DNA from 4 places in the Micromonospora sp. NPDC050495 genome. Region 1 is predicted to be linked to each of the others. Evidence: riboswitches for the same ligand, from Rfam matches in the RefSeq annotation. Region 1 holds a riboswitch; each other region holds the start of a gene.
The links. A riboswitch is a leader RNA that binds a small molecule or an ion and turns the genes downstream of it on or off. The one in region 1 is predicted to bind cyclic di-AMP.

Region 1 (4,187 bases):
TCCTCGGCAGCGTCGAGTACGCGGTCACCGTGCTGGGCACGCCGCTGGTGGTGGTGCTCGGCCACGACTCCTGCGGCGCGGTGCAGGCCGCCCGGGAGGCCACGGCCACCGGCGCCACCCCGCCCGGTCACCTCGGCGCCGTGGTGGACGCGGTGGTGCCGAGCCTGCGCCGGGCGCTGCGGGAGGGCGTGACGGACATCGACGGGATCGTCGACATCCACATCGCGCAGACCGTGGAGGCCCTGGTCGCCAACTCGGCGGTGCTCGCCGAGCGGGTGGCCGCCGGGCGCTGCGCGGTGGTCGGCATGTCGTACCGGCTCGGCGCGGGCGAGGTGCGCACCGTGGCGGAGGTGCCGGCGGGTGCTCCCGGCCCGGCCGTGCCCGCGCCGGCCGGCGCCGCGGATCCGGCGCCCACCGCCGTCGCCGGCTGACGCCCTCGAACAGACGAACGGGCCGTCCCGCGTGGTCGCGGGGACGGCCCGTTCGGCGCGTACGGACTCAGAGCAGCGACATGTGCACGTGGTCGGTGTGGTTGGACGGCCCGCTGTACGACTTCCAGCCCGTCGCCGGGAACCAGATCTGCCGGTTCCAGATGACGTAGTAGATGCCGAGCCGGTCGGCGTTGCGGATCAGGAACGCGGCCACGTTGTTGCCGTACATCCGCATGTCGTTGTTGTGCCAGGGGGAGAAGCCGCTCTTCTGCAGCGACCAGTCGCAGGCCCGGCCCTTGGGGTGCTCCCACGGCCCGCCGGGCCGGTAGCAGCCCACGAAGCGGTTGAAGCCGGCCTTCTTGACCTCCTTGTAGGCGTGCAGGGTGCGCGGCGTGATGCAGCCGGAGGTGGTCGGGTCGTTCTCGCTGCACGACTCGGACTTCCAGTCGCCGTCGGCGGTCCGGCCCGGGCCGATCGCGGCCACCCGGGAGGTGGCCGAGACCAGGCCGCCGGTGAAGCCGAGCCCGCCGACCAGCTTCAGCGCCTTCTCCGCCGCGGCCTTCTCCCGGGCCATCGCGTTGGTCAGCTTCTGCTGCTCGCGCACCTCGGCGTCGAGCGCGAGCTTGGCCTGCTCGGCCCGGGTCTTGGCGGTGTTGATCGCGGCGAGCTTCTGCGCGTTGACCAGGTTCAGCTCGTCCAGGCCGGCGGCGCGCTGCACGAACGAGTCCGGCGACCGGCTCTCCAGCAGCATCGCCATGGCGCCGATCCGGCCGGTCCGGTAGGACTGCGCGGCGATGGCGCTGACCTGGGGCCGCAGCGCCTCCAGCTCGTCCTGCGCCGCCTTCACCTCGCCGGCCAGCTGGCGCTGGCGTTGCTGCGACTTCGCCAGCTTGGTCTTCGCCTGGACGTACTGCCGGTTCGCCGACTCGATCGCCTCGGTGATGAGCGGCGGGTCGTCGTCCTCCTCGTGCCCCGAGGGGGTGGGGGTGGCGGGCGCGGCCAGGGCCGGGGTGGGGCCGGCGACGATGGCGAGCGCGGCGAGCACGGTCACCAGCGGTGTGATCCAGCGGCGCAGGGGTGCCGTCACAGTCTTCCCTTCCGTCGGCCGCCGACCGGGTTAGCTGACGGGTTCGGGACGGAAGCGGCCCCTACCGCTGACGCGGACTCACCCCATGTACCTGGTTCCCCGGCTCGCCCGCGGGCGATTGGGCGGCGGTACCGCAGGCGCCGGTTCGCGCCTTCAGCGGTGACCGGCAGCGAGGTTACCTGAGAGTCCGGGCGGGGATCTACGTCCGGAAGCCGACCAGAAGCCCTATTTCGTCGTGGCCCTGCGTGACCAGCGTCGCGTTTGACATCCGTCGTCACGCTGCGGAGTGGCGTCATGCCGGCCGGTGTTCCACCGCACCGTCCGGGGCACGCGTGGCCCGGCAGCGGGACGGGCGTCAGGCGAGGCCGGCGCGCCGGCGGCGGTACTCCTCCTCGTCGATCTCGCCCCGGGCGTACCGTTCGTCGAGGATGCGCCGGGCCGCCGCGGAGGCGCGCGCGGCGCCCGCCGGATCGGTGAGCCGGAACACCAGCCACACCAGCGTGCCCAGCACCACCAGCCCCAGCAGGGGCCAGATCCACATCAAGCCCATCATCGGGCCGTTCCACATCATCTGGCCGCCCTCCCGTCCGTCCCGAGGGTCGGCCGGTCCGGCGAGGTGACGCCGGCTCCGGTCGCCACCTCGACCGTACGGCGGGCCCGGCCCCGGGCGGGCGGGCCGGTCGACCCGGGATCGGGGCCGGAAGTCCCGACCTCAGCCCCGCTTCATCAGCCGGCCGACGGCGGCCATCATCTCGGTCGCCATCTCGTCGGCGCGCCCCTCGGCGGCGCCCTCGTGCATGCAGTGCCGGGCGTGGCCGTCGAGCAGGCCGAGGCCGACCTTGTCCAGGGCGGCCTGGATCGCCGAGATCTGGGTCAGCACGTCGATGCAGTAGCGGTCGTCCTCGACCATCTTCTCGATGCCGCGGACCTGGCCCTCGATGCGGCGGAGCCGCGCGAGCAGCTGATCCTTGCTGGCGGTGTAGCCCCGGGTCGGGGTCGTCGGTGCGGTCATGACGTCGAGGATAGCGTACCCCTCGGGGGTATGGTACGGTCCGGTCGTGGGAATACCCACACCGGGTATCGGTAACAGCCCGGACGGGCCGCGGTCCATCCCTCTCCTACCCCTGGGGGGTATAGGATAGGGGTGCGGGAAGGAGTTTCGACATGGTCACCACCACGTACCAGGTGCAGGGCATGACCTGCGGGCACTGCGTCAACTCGGTCAGCACCGAGGTGGGCGCGATCCCGGGCGTCACCGACGTCCAGGTCGACCTGGCCACCGGCCGGGTCACCGTCAACAGCGAGAGCCCGCTGGACCCGGACGCCGTCCGTGCCGCCGTCGACGAGGCCGGTTACGACCTCGTCCCGGCGTGACGGCCGGCGGACCCCGAGAAACCGAGGTACCCCGATGAACACGGCGACGAAGCTGAGCGGCTTCGCCCTCGGCCTCGCGGCGGTGTTCGGCGCGGCGTACGGGGTCGGTCACCTGACCGGCCCCGTCGCGCCCGCCGCCGAGACCCGCCACGACGCCACCGACCCCGCGCACGACCCCACCGCGGCCGACCACGGCGACGGCCACGCCGAGCCGTCCACCGACCACCTGCCCGGCGGGCTGCTCGTCGCCGACCGCGGCTACACGCTGCAACCGGTGAGCGCCCCCACCCGCGAGTTCGCCTTCCGGATCACCGGCCCGGACGGCCGGCCGGTCACCCGCTACGACGTCGCCCACGACAAGCGGATGCACCTGATCGTCGCCCGCCGCGACCTCTCCGGCTTCCGGCACGTGCACCCCGAGCTGACCGGCGACGGCACCTGGCGGGTCGCCTCGCCGCTCGCCGGGCCCGGCGTCTGGCGGGCGTTCGCGGACTTCACCCCGAGCGGCGTCGAGCCGCTGACGCTCGGCGTCGACATGACCGTCCCTGGCCCGCTGGTGGAGCACCCGCTGCCCGCCCCCGCGACCAGCAGCACCGTCGACGGCTACACCGTCACGCTGGCCGGCACGCCACAGCCCGGCCAGGCCGGCCGGCTCACCCTGACCGTGACCCGGGACGGCCGCCCGGTCACCGACCTCCAGCCCTACCTCGGGGCGTACGGGCACCTGGTCGCGCTGCGCCAGGGCGACCTGGCGTACCTGCACGTGCACCCGGAGGGCGCGCCCGGCGACGGGACGACCCCGGCCGGACCGGCGGTGAGCTTCACCACCGAGCTGCCCTCGATCGGTACGTACCGTCTCTACCTGGACTTCCGGCACGACGACGCGGTGCACACCGCCGAGTTCACGGTCGTGGCCGGTGACGTCCCGCCGCCGGCCACGCCGGCCACGACAACCGCACCCACCCCGGACGCCGGACACGGCGTCCCCGGTCACGGACACAGCTGACAGGAGGTGCCGCGATGACCTCGACCGCGAAGTCGCTGCCGGTCGCGCCGAACCGGATCGAGCTGGCGATCGGCGGGATGACCTGCGCCTCCTGCGCCGCCCGGATCGAGAAGAAGCTCAACCGGATGGACGGCGTCGAGGCGACCGTCAACTACGCCACCGAGAAGGCCACCGTTCGGTACGCCGACCAGATCACCCCGGCCGACCTGATCGCCACCGTGGAGAAGACCGGCTACACGGCCGTCGTACCGCCGCCGCCCGCGCAGGCCGCCGCCGAGGCGGCCGCGCC
Region 2 (4,187 bases), on a different contig from region 1:
GGCCGGCGCCGCCGGTACCGGTACGAGCTGACCACGAACTACCGGAACTCGGCGGAGATCTTCGCGGTGGCGGCGGCGGAGATCCGCCGGCTCTACCCGGACCTGGCCCTGCCCAGCGCGGTGCGCTCCACCGGGGTGGCGCCGGTCGAGCGGGTGGTGCCGGCGGCCGGGCTGCCGGCGGCCACCGTGGCCGCGGCGCGGGATCTGCTGGCCGAGGTGGCGGGCACGGTCGGGGTGATCACGCCGGTGCCGCGCCGGGACGAGGTGGCCGGCTGGCTGGACGCGCTCGGTGCCGGCCGGTTGCAGGTGGTGACCAGCCTCCAGGCCAAGGGCATGGAGTACGACGGGGTGGTGCTGGTCGCGCCGGGCGAGATCCGCGCCGACCCGGGGTCGGGGGTGCGGACCCTCTACGTGGCGCTCTCCCGGGCCACCCAGCGCCTCACCACGCTGGAGCCGGCCGCCTGACGTCGGCCGGTCCGCCGTCCGGGGCCCGGCCCGGCCATTCACTTGCACACATAGCGATGTGAGCATAGATTGAGTCCGGCCGGGCCGAGGGACGAGAGGGTAAGGGCGTGGGCGGAGGTCATGACCACAGCGGCGCGGTGGCCAACGCCGCGCAGCGCCATCGGGGCCGGCTGTGGGCCGCGCTCGGCCTGCTCACCGCCCTGATGCTGGTCGAGGCCGTGGCCGCGTTCGGCACCGGCTCGCTGGCCCTGCTCTCCGACGCCGGGCACATGTTCACCGACGTGCTCGGCATCGCAATGGCGCTGGCCGCGATCACCGCCACCCGCCGGGCCGGGACCGATCCGCAGCGCACCTTCGGGCTCTACCGGCTGGAGGTGCTGGCCGCCCTGGCCAACGCGGTGCTGCTCGGCGCGGTCGCCGTCTACGTGCTGGTCGAGGCGCTACGCCGGTTCGGCGAGCCGCCGGAGGTGCTCGCCGGGCCGATGCTCGCCGTGGCGGTGCTCGGCCTGCTGGCCAACATCGCGGCGTTCGCCCTGCTGCGCGCCGGCGCGCAGGAGAGCATCAACCTGCGCGGGGCCTACCTGGAGGTACTCGGCGACCTGCTCGGCTCGCTCGGCGTGATCGGCGCCGCGCTGGTCATCGCGGTCACCGACTGGTGGTGGGCCGACCCGCTGGTCGCCGTGGCGATCGGGCTGTTCATCCTGCCGCGCACCTGGCGGCTCGGACGGGCCGCGCTGCGCATCCTGGTGCAGGCCGCCCCGGAGCACCTCCAGGTGACCGCCGTGCACGACCGGCTGGCCGCGGTGCCCGGCGTGGCCGAGGTGCACGACCTGCACGTCTGGACGCTCACCTCAGGGATGGAGGTGGCCTCCGCGCACCTGACCATGGCTCCCGGCGCCGAGGTGGGCGAGGTGCTGGCCGCGGCCCGGACCGCGCTGCACGACGACTTCTCGATCGATCACGCCACGTTGCAGATCGAACCCGGAGCGTCGGCGGGCGCGTGCGGCTCGGTCGAGTGGTAATGAGGACAACCTTAAATCCGAGTGGCTATTGTGCACTTATGCCGGCTTTATGCCCGAATGCTCGGCCCGCCTACCGGGCCGGGACCGGGTACCGCCGGTAGGCTCGGTCCCGGCCGCCGGGCGGCGCCCTCCCGGCGCCCGCGGTGGCCGTCGCCTAATCGCCGGAACGCGGCGAGCCGGGGAACCACGCACCTGGGGTGCATCCGCGTCAGCGGTAGGGATCTTCCGTCCCGAACCCGTCAGCTAACCCGGTCGGCGGTTGACGGAAGGAACCTGAATGCCATCCATGGCACCTGTACGACGGACGGCCGCCCGGTTGGCGGCCCTGCTCGTCGCGACGCTCGCCCTCGGCGTCGTGACCGTGCCGGCCTCCCCCGCGTCGGCGACTTCCCCCGCCGGCCGGCTCGCCGGCCCTTCCCCGACCGGCCTGCTCGCCGCCGCCCCGGGCGGTGACGACGAGGGCGGCACCCCCGCGCTGCGCGCCCAGCTCGACGCGGCCAGCAAGGGCTGGCTGGAGGCGCGGACCGCGCTGAACCGCTCGACGAGCCGGCAGAAACAGCTCACCGCCGACCTCGCCGGCATCGGCGCGGAGCTGGACCTGCGGGACGCCAAGGTCGGCGAGATCGCCGGGGTGGCGTACCGGACCGGCCGGCTCGGCACCGCGTCCGCGCTGCTCGGCAGCAGCAGCCCGGAGGGCTTCATGGACCGGGCCGCCGCGCTCCAGCAGGTCGCCGCGCATGAGGACCGGGCGCTGCGCGACCTGCTCGACGCCCGGGACCGGGCCACCCGCACCCAGGCCGCACTGGCCGCCGAGATCCAGGAGCAGCGCAAGCAGGTCGCGGTGATGGCCAAGCGCAAGCAGCAGGCCGAGCACGCGCTGGAGGTCGCCAACCGGTCGGCGTCCCGGCCCGACGGCGGCAGCGTGCAGGGCACCTCCCGGACGAACGCGAAACCGGCGCCCCGCAACGCCGACGGCTCCTGGCCGTCCGAGTCGTGCAGCGTGAACGACCCCACGCCGGCCGACGGGTGCATCACCCCGCGCACCCTGCACGCCCTGCAGCAGGCCAAGGCGGCCGGGTTCACCCGCTACGTCTCCTGTCACCGCAGCGGCGGCTCGGGCGAACACCCCAAGGGCCGGGCCTGCGACTTCGCCGCACAGAAGGACGGCTTCGGCGGGGTGGCCAGCGGCGGCGACAAGACGTACGGCAACAACCTGGCCGCGTACTTCATCCGCAACGCCGACGCGCTCGCCGTGCTCTACGTGATCTGGTTCCGGCAGATCTGGCTGCCCAGCAGCGGGTGGAAGGCGTACAGCGGGGGCAACGGCGACCCGTCCAGCGACCACACCAACCACGTGCACCTGTCGGTCTACTGAGCCGCCGCGGGTGGTCCGCCGCCCCGGCGGGCCACCCCGGCGCGACCCCCGCTACGCCCCGGGACGTACGCCGGGTGTCGTCCGGCGGACCACGACGGCGGGCCGGCGGCGGAGCAGCATCGGCGGCATGACCCGACTCTCCCCGACCGGACGCAAGGCCCTGCTCACCCTGCACCTGGTCACCGCGCTGGGCTGGCTCGGCACCGACCTGGTGCTGCTCACCCTGGGCGTGGCCGGGCTGCGCGGGGCCGACCCGGACGTGGTCTACCCCACCGCCGGGCTGCTGGTCACCTACCTGTTCGCCCCGCTGAGCGTGGCGGTCTGGCTGGTCGGGGTGGCCAGCGCGCTGCTCACCCCGTGGGGCCTGCTGCGCTGGCGCTGGGTGCTGGTGAAGCTGGTGCTCACCACGGTCATGCTCGGGCTGGTCCTGCTGCTGTTGACGCCGCGGATCCGGCACCTCGGCGCGCTCGGCGGCGCGGCGTCCCCGCACCTGCGGGTGGATCTGGTCGTCCCGCCGGCCGTCTCCAGCACGCTGCTGCTCGTCGCCACCGTGCTCTCCACCTACAAGCCGTGGGGGCGGCTGCGGCCCGCCGCACCCACCAGCCGACGGGCGGCGCCGCAGCGCCCGGGCCACCCCGACGGGCAGCGCCCGGCGGTCGAGGATCCGGCCGGCCGGCGGGCCTGAGCCAGTAGCCCGACGGTGTGGCCGGCGGGCCGGGGTCAGGCGGCCGAACCTGTGGCCGGCCGGTGGGCCGGGGTCAGGCGGCCCGGCCCTCCAGGGTCGCGCCGAGCCGGCTGGCGAGGCCGAGGTGCGCGGCCCGGGCCTGCCGGAAGGCGTACCCGAACAGCGGGGCCGGTGCGGAGAGGGTGATCTCCACGTCGATGCGCACCACCCCGTCGGGCTCGTCCCGCAGCCGGGTGTGGTTGCGCACCGTGGTGGCCGGCTGCTGCCGGGCCACGGTCACCACCTCGTCCTCGTTGGCGACCAGCACGTCCGCCTGATAGGTCACCGGGAAGTGCAGCGGGCCCAGTTCCAGCCGGTCGGTGATCGCGTAGCTGGCCAGGGCGCCGGGGCGGGGCGGCAGCTCGCGGACCCGGATGATCAGCGGATGCAGCTCGCCCTGCCGGCTCAGGTCACCGAGCAGGGCGAGGGCCTCCGCGCGGGTGCAGCGGGCCTGCACGGTGTAGCTGAAGCTGTCGCTGCTGAGCAAGCCGGACCCCCTCGCCGTCGACGGTCGGCACGATCGTGCCGTACCGGGGCCGGGCTGGCAACGGTGGGGCGGTCCCGACGGTCGGCGCGCGACGCGACGGGTCAGGCGCCGGGG
Region 3 (4,187 bases), 490 kb from region 1:
GACCCTCGGCCGCGACGACGGTACGGCGGGCCGGGCGCGCGGCCGTCGGGTCGAGCCAGACCCGCACCTGCGGCCGGCCGGCGCTCGGCGGGCTCGCCTGGTCGCGCCGGGTCAGCATCGCCACGTCGACGCTGAACTCGAAGAGCCGCCAGTCGACCTGCGGGGCGGCCCGGCCGAGGGCGGCCAGCCGGGCCACGGTCGCCGGGTCGTCCACCACGCGGGCCCGGCCGGCCACGTACGCCTCGTCGTCGCTCTCCTCCGGCGGGAAGGAGTGCAGCGCGTAGCGACCGTCGCGTTCGAGGTCGCGGCGCTTGGGCGAGTCGATGACGAAGCAGTAGAGCCCGTCGTCGGTGATCACCGGGGAGACCGGGTGGACCCGCGGCCCACCGTCGGCGCGGACGGTGGCGAGGTAGCCGAAACCCGGCCCGTACTGCTGCAGGAGAAGGCGGATCTCGTCGGCGAGGCGGGGCTCGTCGGCGGCGAATTCGGACCAGGAAGCCATGCGGACATTCTATCGAACAGGTGTACGAAGATGTAGTCCGACACGCAGGTCACCCGTACGGGTCGCTAAGGTGTTCCGATGCTGCTCTCCGACCGGGATCTGGTCTCCGAGATCAAGGCAGGCACGCTGGCGTTGGAGCCGTTCGAGCCCACGCTGGTGCAACCGTCCAGCATCGACGTACGCCTGGACCGGCTCTTCCGGGTGTTCAACAACCACCTCTACACGCACATCGACCCGTCGATCCAGCAGGACGACCTGACGTCGATGGTGGAGGTGCCCGAGGGTGAGCCGTTCGTGCTGCATCCGGGCGAGTTCGTGCTCGCCTCGACGCTCGAGGTCATCTCGCTCGGCGACCAGCTCGCCGGCCGACTGGAGGGGAAGTCCAGCCTGGGCCGGCTCGGGCTGCTCACCCACTCGACGGCGGGCTTCATCGACCCGGGCTTCTCCGGACACGTCACGCTGGAGCTCTCCAACGTGGCGAACCTGCCGATCACCCTCTGGCCCGGCATGAAGATCGGCCAGCTCTGCATCTTCCGGCTCTCCTCGCCGGCCGAGCACCCGTACGGCTCGGCGGTGTACGGATCGCGCTACCAGGGGCAGCGCGGGCCGACCCCGAGCCGATCCTGGCAGAACTGGCGGGTCTGGCCGACCCGCTGACCGCACCGCCGGCGCCGGCCGGGCCCCCACCCGCGCCGAAGGCGTCAGGAAGGGGCCCCGCCGCACCCCTCAGCCGGGGCGGCCGTAGCTGTTGATCTGGCCGTCGTCGACGCGTTTCATGGTGATGGGCTTGCCGGACTGGGAGGCGTGCACCACCCAGCCGTTGCCCACGTACATCCCGACGTGGTGCAGGTCGCTGTAGTAGAAGACCAGGTCGCCGGCGCGCAGCTGGCTGCGGCTCACCCGGGCGGTGACGTCGTGCTGCTGGCGGGCGTTGTGCGGCAGCGAGACGCCGGCCTTGGCCCAGGCCGCCATGGTGAGGCCGGAGCAGTCGTAGTGGTCCGGGCCGGCGGTACCCCAGACGTAGATCTTGCCGATCTGGGCGCAGGCGAACTTGACCGCCACCCCGGCGGGGCCACCCGGGTAGCCGGCGGGGCAGGGCGCCGGGCGCAGCGGACCGCCGCCGCCGTTGCCGTAGACCTTCAGCCGCAGCTTCTGCAGCCGGACGATCTCGGCGTCGATCTGCTTCTTCTTCGCGGCAAGCTGGGCCTCGGTGCGGGCCAGCTTGGTGATCATCTCGTCCAGCGGCCGCTTCTTGGCGGCCAACTGGTCGCGCAGGTCGGCGACGGCCTGCACCTGCTGCTGCTGGCGGTGCGCGAAGCGGTCGAGCATTTCCAGGCTGTCGACCACCTCACCCGGCGAGCGGCTGCCCAGCAGCGCGTTCACGGTGGAGATGGTGTCGCCCTTGTACGCGTTGGCGGCCAGCCCACCGACCTGCCCGAGGGCACGGTCGACCTGGGCCTGCAACGGGGCGATCTGCTTGGCCAGCGCGGCGGCCTGCGCGCGCTTGGCGGCGAGGTCCTCGCGGGTGGCGTTGACCTGTTCGATGATCGGTTCGAGCTTGTTCCAGTCCCGGTCGATCTGGGCTTCGATCTCGGCGACCGAGGGGTCGGCATGGGCCGCCGTGGCGCCGCCGGTCAGGATGACGGCGGTGCCGGCCAGGGCGGCGAGGGCGGTGGTGCAGCGGGACCAGCGTGAACGCGGCGCAGCCGTCGACCGGTCGTCCGACCGGATCGACGGTGGCCGCGGGGCATGGTGTGCCACCGGGCTCCGTACTCCTTCTGTCCGACCGCCTACCGGGTTAGCTGACGGGTTCGGGCGGGAAGGGAGCCGCCCTACCGCAGCGTGGCTGCGGATTCACCCCGGTTACCTGGTTCCCCGGCTCGCCCGGAGGCGACTCGGCGGTGTCCGACCGTCACCGTCCGGGTTGGGCGATGAGACTCGCGGCCGACGATTGACCAGAGTAGAGATCGCCGTTATCAATCCGCAACCCGAGACGCCGTGACACTCCGTACGTAATTGGCCGGTCACCCGAAGAATTTTTTCAGTGTGGATTACCTGAGGGAAAGGTATTGACCACGGACCGGGTCCGGAGTGAGGGTGAGGACGCAGTGACCCCCATCCCTGTCTGGAGGTTCGATGCACCTCTCACCCCCACCGTCGGGCAGACGGATACTGCTGGCCGCGGCCGTCGCGGCAGCCACCGCCCTCGCCACCACCGGCCCGGTCTCCGCCGCGCCGGCCGACACCGACACCAGCGACCGGCAGCAGCAGTACGCCGCCGCGGCCGACACGTACGGCGTGCCGCAGAGCGTCCTGCTCGGCGTCTCATATCTGGAGTCCCGCTGGGACACCCACCCGGGCCAGCCCAGCACCAGCGGCGGCTACGGGCCGATGCACCTGACCGACGCCGAGCAGGTCGCCTCCACCCCGTCCAGCGCGCACGTGGACGAGAACGAGGACCCGCGCGGCGACGACTCCCGCCCGCTCACCCTCGACCCGGCCACCGCCGCCGCGCCCACCGGCGACGTGCTGCCCCGGGCATCCCTGCAGACGCTCGACACCGCCGCGGCGCTCACCGGCCTCGCCGAGGAGACGCTGCGCACCGACGCCGCCGCCAACATCCGGGGCGGGGCGGCGCTGCTGGCCTCGTACCAGAAGGCACTTGGTGGGCCGGTCGGCGCCGGCAGCGACCCGGCGGCCTGGTACGGCGCGGTGGCCCGCTACTCCGGCGCGGACACCGAGGACGCCGCGGCGGCCTTCGCCGACGAGGTCTACGACCAACTCGGCCAGGGCGCCAGCCGGACCACCGACGACGGCCAGCGGGTGACCCTCGCCGCCACCGCGCTGACACCCGACGAGTCCAGCCTGCACAAGCTGGGGCTGCGCCGCGCCGAGCGGCCGGACGGGCTGGAGTGCCCGGTCCGGCTCGCCTGCGAGTGGATCCCAGCCCCCTACGAGCAGTACGGCCCGGGCGCCGGCGACTACGGCAACTACGACCTCGCCAACCGGCCGGCCCAGCAGAAGATCGAATACATCGTCATCCACGACACCGAGGGCTACTTCGGCCCGAGCGTGAAGCTGGTGCAGGACCCGACCTACCTCGGCTGGCACTACACGCTGCGCTCGGTGGACGGCTACGTGGCCCAGCACATCAAGGCCAAGAACGTCGGCTGGCACGCCGGCAACTGGTACGTCAACGCCAAGTCCATCGGCATCGAGCACGAGGGCTTCGCCGGTCACGGCACCTGGTACACCGAGGCGATGTACCGGGCCTCGGCCAAGCTGGTCCGCCACCTGGCCCTGCGCTTCCAGATCCCGCTGGACCGGCAGCACATCATCGGGCACGACAACGTGCCCGGCATCCTGCCCGGCAACGTCGCCGGGATGCACTGGGACCCGGGTCCGTACTGGGACTGGTCGCACTACTTCGACCTGATGAAGGCGCCGTTCCGGGGCACCGGCACGCCGCACACCGGCCTGGTCACCATCGACCCGGACTACGCCACCAACCAGCCGGCGTTCACCGGTTGCAACCAGCAGCCGCCCGGGGTGCCGAAGCCGACCCCGCCGGCCGTGCCCTGCCCGCTGCGCGGCTCGTCCTCGGTCATCCTGCGCACCGCGCCCAGCCCGGACGCGCCGCTGGTGAACGACCTCGGGCTGCGCCCGAACGGCACCCCGGACACCA
Region 4 (4,187 bases), on a different contig from region 1:
TGCTCACCCTGCTGCTCGCCGCGGCCCTGCACCGCTGGGTGGAGCTGCCGATGATGCGCCGTCTCGGCCCGACGCGGCGCGGCCGCCGGCCGGCCGCCGCCGCGCCGGCGCCGTCCGTGCCCGCCCCGAGGTCGGCCGCCGCCGGGCCGGCCGAGGATCCCGCCACCCCGGGCCGCCCCATCGAGTACGCCGGGCGGCGCGACCCGGGCTGAGCCGTCCGGCCCGCCTCCAGGGCCGTGGGGGCGTGGGGGCGTGGTCCCGGGTCCACCCTGGCCGGTGTGCTGATCGTGGGCGGGCGACACGCCCGCCGCCCGTGCGACCTGGCCGGATCGACGGTAGCGTGGAGCCGTGCCGGCGATCGCGCTCACCTGTCCCGTGTGGTGGGTGACGCGCTGGACCGCCCGCATGCTGGCCACCCTGGCCGTGGTCGTGGCGTGTGCGCTGGGCGCGGCCACCCTTCCCGTCGGCGCGGCCGCGACCGCCCGGGCGGCCACCGACGCCGGCGTCGTCGACGCCCCGGCCGGTCCCGCCGGCCCGGCCGAGGAATCCGACCGGATCGGCTCGCCCGCTCGGCTCGGGCAGCTCGGGGCCGACCCGGTTCTCCGGCCCGCGCCGGCCGACCTCGCCCTGATCCGCCCGGCTGCCGCCGGCGGCACGTCCGACGCTCTGGTCCCGGCCCGCCCGGCTGCCGCCAGCGGCACGTCCGCCGACGGCGCTGCCGTCGCCGACCTGCCGACCGGTGGTCCGGCGTCGGCGCCGGCCGGGCGGGCGGTGCCGCGGCCGGCCGAGCGGCAGATGGCTCCGGCCGGGCCGGCCCCGGCGACCGTCGGCCCTCGCGCCCCGCCCGCCGGCTGACCGCTGTGCGGGCCGCCGGCCCGCGCCCGCCGTACCCCTGCGAACCTCGCCCCGCACCCGCCCGACGCTGGCGGTGGCGCCCCTGCGGCGCCTGCCCCGTCGGCGGTGCGGCCCTCTCCACCACGACCCGTCCGTGAGGTGCCGACCATGGAGCAGACCGTCCTCTACCACTTCCTGACCGAGGTCCCGGAGGCCGCCGCCATCTGGACCGCCCTGCTCGTGCTCGCGCTCGGGGTGCTCGCCGCGCTGGTGGCCCGCCCCGAGCGGGACGGCCCGGACGAGCCGGTCCCCGACCCGGCCGCCGAGGCGGCGACCCGCCTCGCCGACCTGCGCCGGTACGCCGACGAGGTGGCGGTGGCGGCCGCCGGGGCGGCCCGGACGAGCCGCCGGCGGCGCGCCCGGTGGCTGGCCGCCCACGACGAGGCCGACCGGGCCTGGCGGGCGTACGACGAGGCCGAGGCGGCCGCCCGGCGGCTCGCCGGCGCCGCGGTGCTGACCGAGCCCTGCACGCCCCGCACGCCGGCCGAGTACGCGGCCCGGGAGCGCTGGCTGCACCGCGCCGCGATGGCGGCGCACTGGCGGGGTGACCTGAGCGCCCGGCAGCTCGCCGACGCGCTGGCCGGCCGCAACGGCTGGGATCCGCGCCGGCACCCGGCCGAGCAGGAGATCGTCCTGGCCCGGGTGGTCCGCGACGGCCGGCTGGCCCGCTGGCGGGCGGCCGCCGAGCGGGAGCGGCAGGGGTGGCGGGACGCCGAACTGGCCGCCGACGCGGCGCGGGTCCTGGCCGGGGAGGCGTACGCGGCCGCCGAGGCGCTGCGGCCCGCCCCGGTACGCTCCGCCGCGCGGGGGACGCCGAGTCCGGCCGTGGTGCCGGCCGCCGCCGGGCGGGCCGCCCGCTGGCGTCCGGCGCGGGTGGGCTGAATTGTTACCGGATTTTGGTGAGCCCGGTCACCGCGGCGCGGAATCGGTCATCGGGCCCAGTGGACGCGTTCGGTCGCCGTGATTGCGGGCCGGCCGGCACCGGATGTCCGGTTGTCGCCCGTCGGTTCCGGCAGGGCTACTCGTCCCATTGAGTGGCGTCAGTGCCGACCTGTTCCGCTCAGCGTCATGGTGTTCGACGTTTACGCAGGTGGGGGCGCTTGGCATGGGGCGTACCTGTCGGTAATGTCGGCGCGTCCGGTGCGGTTTTCGATCGCGAGTGGCGACGCCGTGCCGACCCGCCTAATCGTGCTCGCACGAACCGGGGACCCAAGGGCAACATCGGGGTGAATCCGCGCGCCACGGCCGCGGTAGGGCGTACTTCCCGCCCGAATCCGTCAGCTAACCCGGTAGGCGGCCACGGAAGGAGTTCCATCCTCGTGCCCATCACCCCCCGATCCTCCCCACGCCTCCACGGCGTCGCGGTGCCGCCGCTCGCCTGACCCGCGAGACAGTCCGGCCCGCCCCCCGAAGCCCGGCTCACCGGGCGCCCCCCGTCCCGCGGCATCCCGCCCCGCAACGCGCGTGAGTTCCTCCGCGCGTCGGGCCGGCGTGTGCCGCTCCGGTCCCGTGGAGGAAACAGTGAAGCACCATGTGAAGCGTCAGCTGCGCAGGCTGGCGACCGAACGCCCGTACCAGATCATCGCCGGCTCGGCCGCCGCGCTGGTGCTGGCCGGCGGCACCGCCGCCGTCGCCACCACCGAAGACGCCCCGGCCCGCCAGGAGCACCGCGCCGCGGTCGCCGAACTCGAGTCACGGCTCAATGACGTCGCCACCCGCGGCGAGGCCCGGGTCGCCATCCCGTCCCCGTCCACCTCGCCGAGCACGTCGCCGTCGCCCTCGGCCCGGGCGAAGACCGCGGCCTCGGCCGACCCGGACCTCACCACCCGCGCGGCGAAGCCGAAGCCCCCGTCGACCAAGGTCCTGAAGTACCGGTACCAGGCGCAGAACACCTACTGGAACTGCGGCCCGGCCGCGGTGCGCAACGCGCTCAGCGCGAGCGGCGTCGAGACCACCCAGGAGGCCATGGCCGGTCCGCTGGGCACCACCGAGGGCGGCACCAACTCCGCCGAGGACACCACCCGCGGCTTGAACCAGATGGTCAAGGGCAACCCGTACCGGACCCACATGTTCGGCGGCTCGGCGAGCCCCGCCGAGATGGACCAGCTCCAGGCGGACGTGGTCAAGGCCGTCACCGCCGGCCGGGGCGTGGTGGTCAACGTGGCCGGCGACGCCGTCGACACCGACGGCGGCTGGCACTCGTTCCCCGGCGGCCACTACATCGCGGTGATCGGCTACCGGAACGACGGCCGCACCGTGCGGATCGCCGACTCGGCGAACCCGGCGCTGCCCGAGTACTGGCTGAGCACCATCGACCTGGCGAACTGGGCGGCCAGCCGGGGCTACTCCGCCTGACCGCTCCCGTGCCCGACGGCGGGCCCCGGCACTTCGCCGGGGCCCGCCGCCGTTGCGCCGGCCACGCCGGGCCCGGGCGTCGGCCTCTCGCGCGTCGCGTCGGTCCGGTGGCACACTGCGCCCTATGGGCGACGCGACGGGTACCCGCCACCTGCTGTTGCTGCACGGCATGGGCGCCACCGGGGCGGTCTGGCTGCCCTGGGCGCCGCTGCTGGAGGCCCGCTGGGCGGGTCGCTGGCTCGCCCCCGACCTGGCCGGGCACGGCTGGTCCCCGCCGCTGCCGGCGTACTCGTTCGGCGCCCTCGCCCAGCGGCTGATGGAAGGGCTGGGTCCGGTCGCCGAGCGGCTCGGCCCCCGGGACCGGCTCGTCGTGCTGGGCCACTCGCTGGGCGGGGTGGTGGCGCTGGCCCTCGCCGCCCGCGCCCGCCGGCTGCCGGTGGACGCCGTGGTCGGGCTGGGCATCAAGGCGGTCTGGTCCCCGGCCGAGCTGAACAAGGCCCGCGAGCTGGCCGAGCGGCCGGTGACCTGGTTCAGCAGCCGGGACGAGGCGGCCCGCCGCTACCTGCGGGTGGCCGGCCTGACCGGGCTCTTCGCCCCGGACCATCCGGTCGTCGACGCCGGGTTGCGGCAGCAGGACGGCCGCTGGCGGCTGGCCATGGATCCGGCCGCCTTCGCGGTGGGGGAGCCCCGACTGCCGGCGCTGCTCGCGGCGACCGACGTGCCGGTCCTGCTGGCTCGCGGCGAGCAGGACCCGATGGTCTCCGACGCCCAGCTCAAGGAGTTGGGCGTGCCGGTGGCCACCCTGCCGGGGCTCGGCCACAACGCGCACGTCGAGGACCCGGCGGCGGTGCTCGCCCTGCTCGACCCGTACCGCTGAGACGGGCCGGTCAGCCCGCCGGGTGCAGCGGCACGCCGTCCGGGGCCACCGGGTCGGCGGC

Region 2: another riboswitch for cyclic di-AMP. It lies ahead of AB0I11_RS30255 (hypothetical protein); the one in region 1 lies ahead of AB0I11_RS02875 (hypothetical protein).
Region 3: another riboswitch for cyclic di-AMP. It lies ahead of AB0I11_RS00445 (C40 family peptidase); the one in region 1 lies ahead of AB0I11_RS02875 (hypothetical protein).
Region 4: another riboswitch for cyclic di-AMP. It lies ahead of AB0I11_RS12665 (C39 family peptidase); the one in region 1 lies ahead of AB0I11_RS02875 (hypothetical protein).

Annotation. Positions count from the first base shown of each region.
Region 1 is NZ_JBFAJK010000001.1:588,054-592,240, forward strand. It holds gene AB0I11_RS02870 (carbonic anhydrase) at 1-431, shown strand, start outside; gene AB0I11_RS02875 (hypothetical protein) at 499-1,518, opposite strand; cyclic di-AMP (ydaO/yuaA leader) riboswitch at 1,522-1,653, opposite strand; gene AB0I11_RS02880 (SHOCT domain-containing protein) at 1,874-2,059, opposite strand; gene AB0I11_RS02885 (metal-sensitive transcriptional regulator) at 2,231-2,530, opposite strand; gene AB0I11_RS02890 (cation transporter) at 2,683-2,892, shown strand; gene AB0I11_RS02895 (hypothetical protein) at 2,927-3,898, shown strand; gene AB0I11_RS02900 (heavy metal translocating P-type ATPase) at 3,913-4,187, shown strand, end outside.
Region 2 is NZ_JBFAJK010000054.1:1,435-5,621, reverse strand. It holds gene AB0I11_RS30265 (AAA family ATPase) at 1-465, shown strand, start outside; gene AB0I11_RS30260 (cation diffusion facilitator family transporter) at 573-1,487, shown strand; cyclic di-AMP (ydaO/yuaA leader) riboswitch at 1,629-1,761, shown strand; gene AB0I11_RS30255 (hypothetical protein) at 1,774-2,862, shown strand; gene AB0I11_RS30250 (hypothetical protein) at 2,990-3,547, shown strand; gene AB0I11_RS30245 (SRPBCC family protein) at 3,621-4,073, opposite strand; gene AB0I11_RS30240 (STAS domain-containing protein) at 4,175-4,187, opposite strand, start outside.
Region 3 is NZ_JBFAJK010000001.1:94,442-98,628, reverse strand. It holds gene AB0I11_RS00455 (pyridoxamine 5'-phosphate oxidase family protein) at 1-502, opposite strand, end outside; gene dcd (dCTP deaminase) at 581-1,159, shown strand; gene AB0I11_RS00445 (C40 family peptidase) at 1,229-2,263, opposite strand; cyclic di-AMP (ydaO/yuaA leader) riboswitch at 2,276-2,413, opposite strand; gene AB0I11_RS00440 (peptidoglycan recognition family protein) at 2,639-4,187, shown strand, end outside.
Region 4 is NZ_JBFAJK010000009.1:92,029-96,215, forward strand. It holds gene AB0I11_RS12650 (acyltransferase) at 1-212, shown strand, start outside; gene AB0I11_RS12655 (hypothetical protein) at 349-855, shown strand; gene AB0I11_RS12660 (hypothetical protein) at 1,003-1,776, shown strand; cyclic di-AMP (ydaO/yuaA leader) riboswitch at 2,064-2,205, shown strand; gene AB0I11_RS12665 (C39 family peptidase) at 2,404-3,249, shown strand; gene AB0I11_RS12670 (alpha/beta hydrolase) at 3,374-4,126, shown strand; gene AB0I11_RS12675 (CDP-glycerol glycerophosphotransferase family protein) at 4,137-4,187, opposite strand, start outside.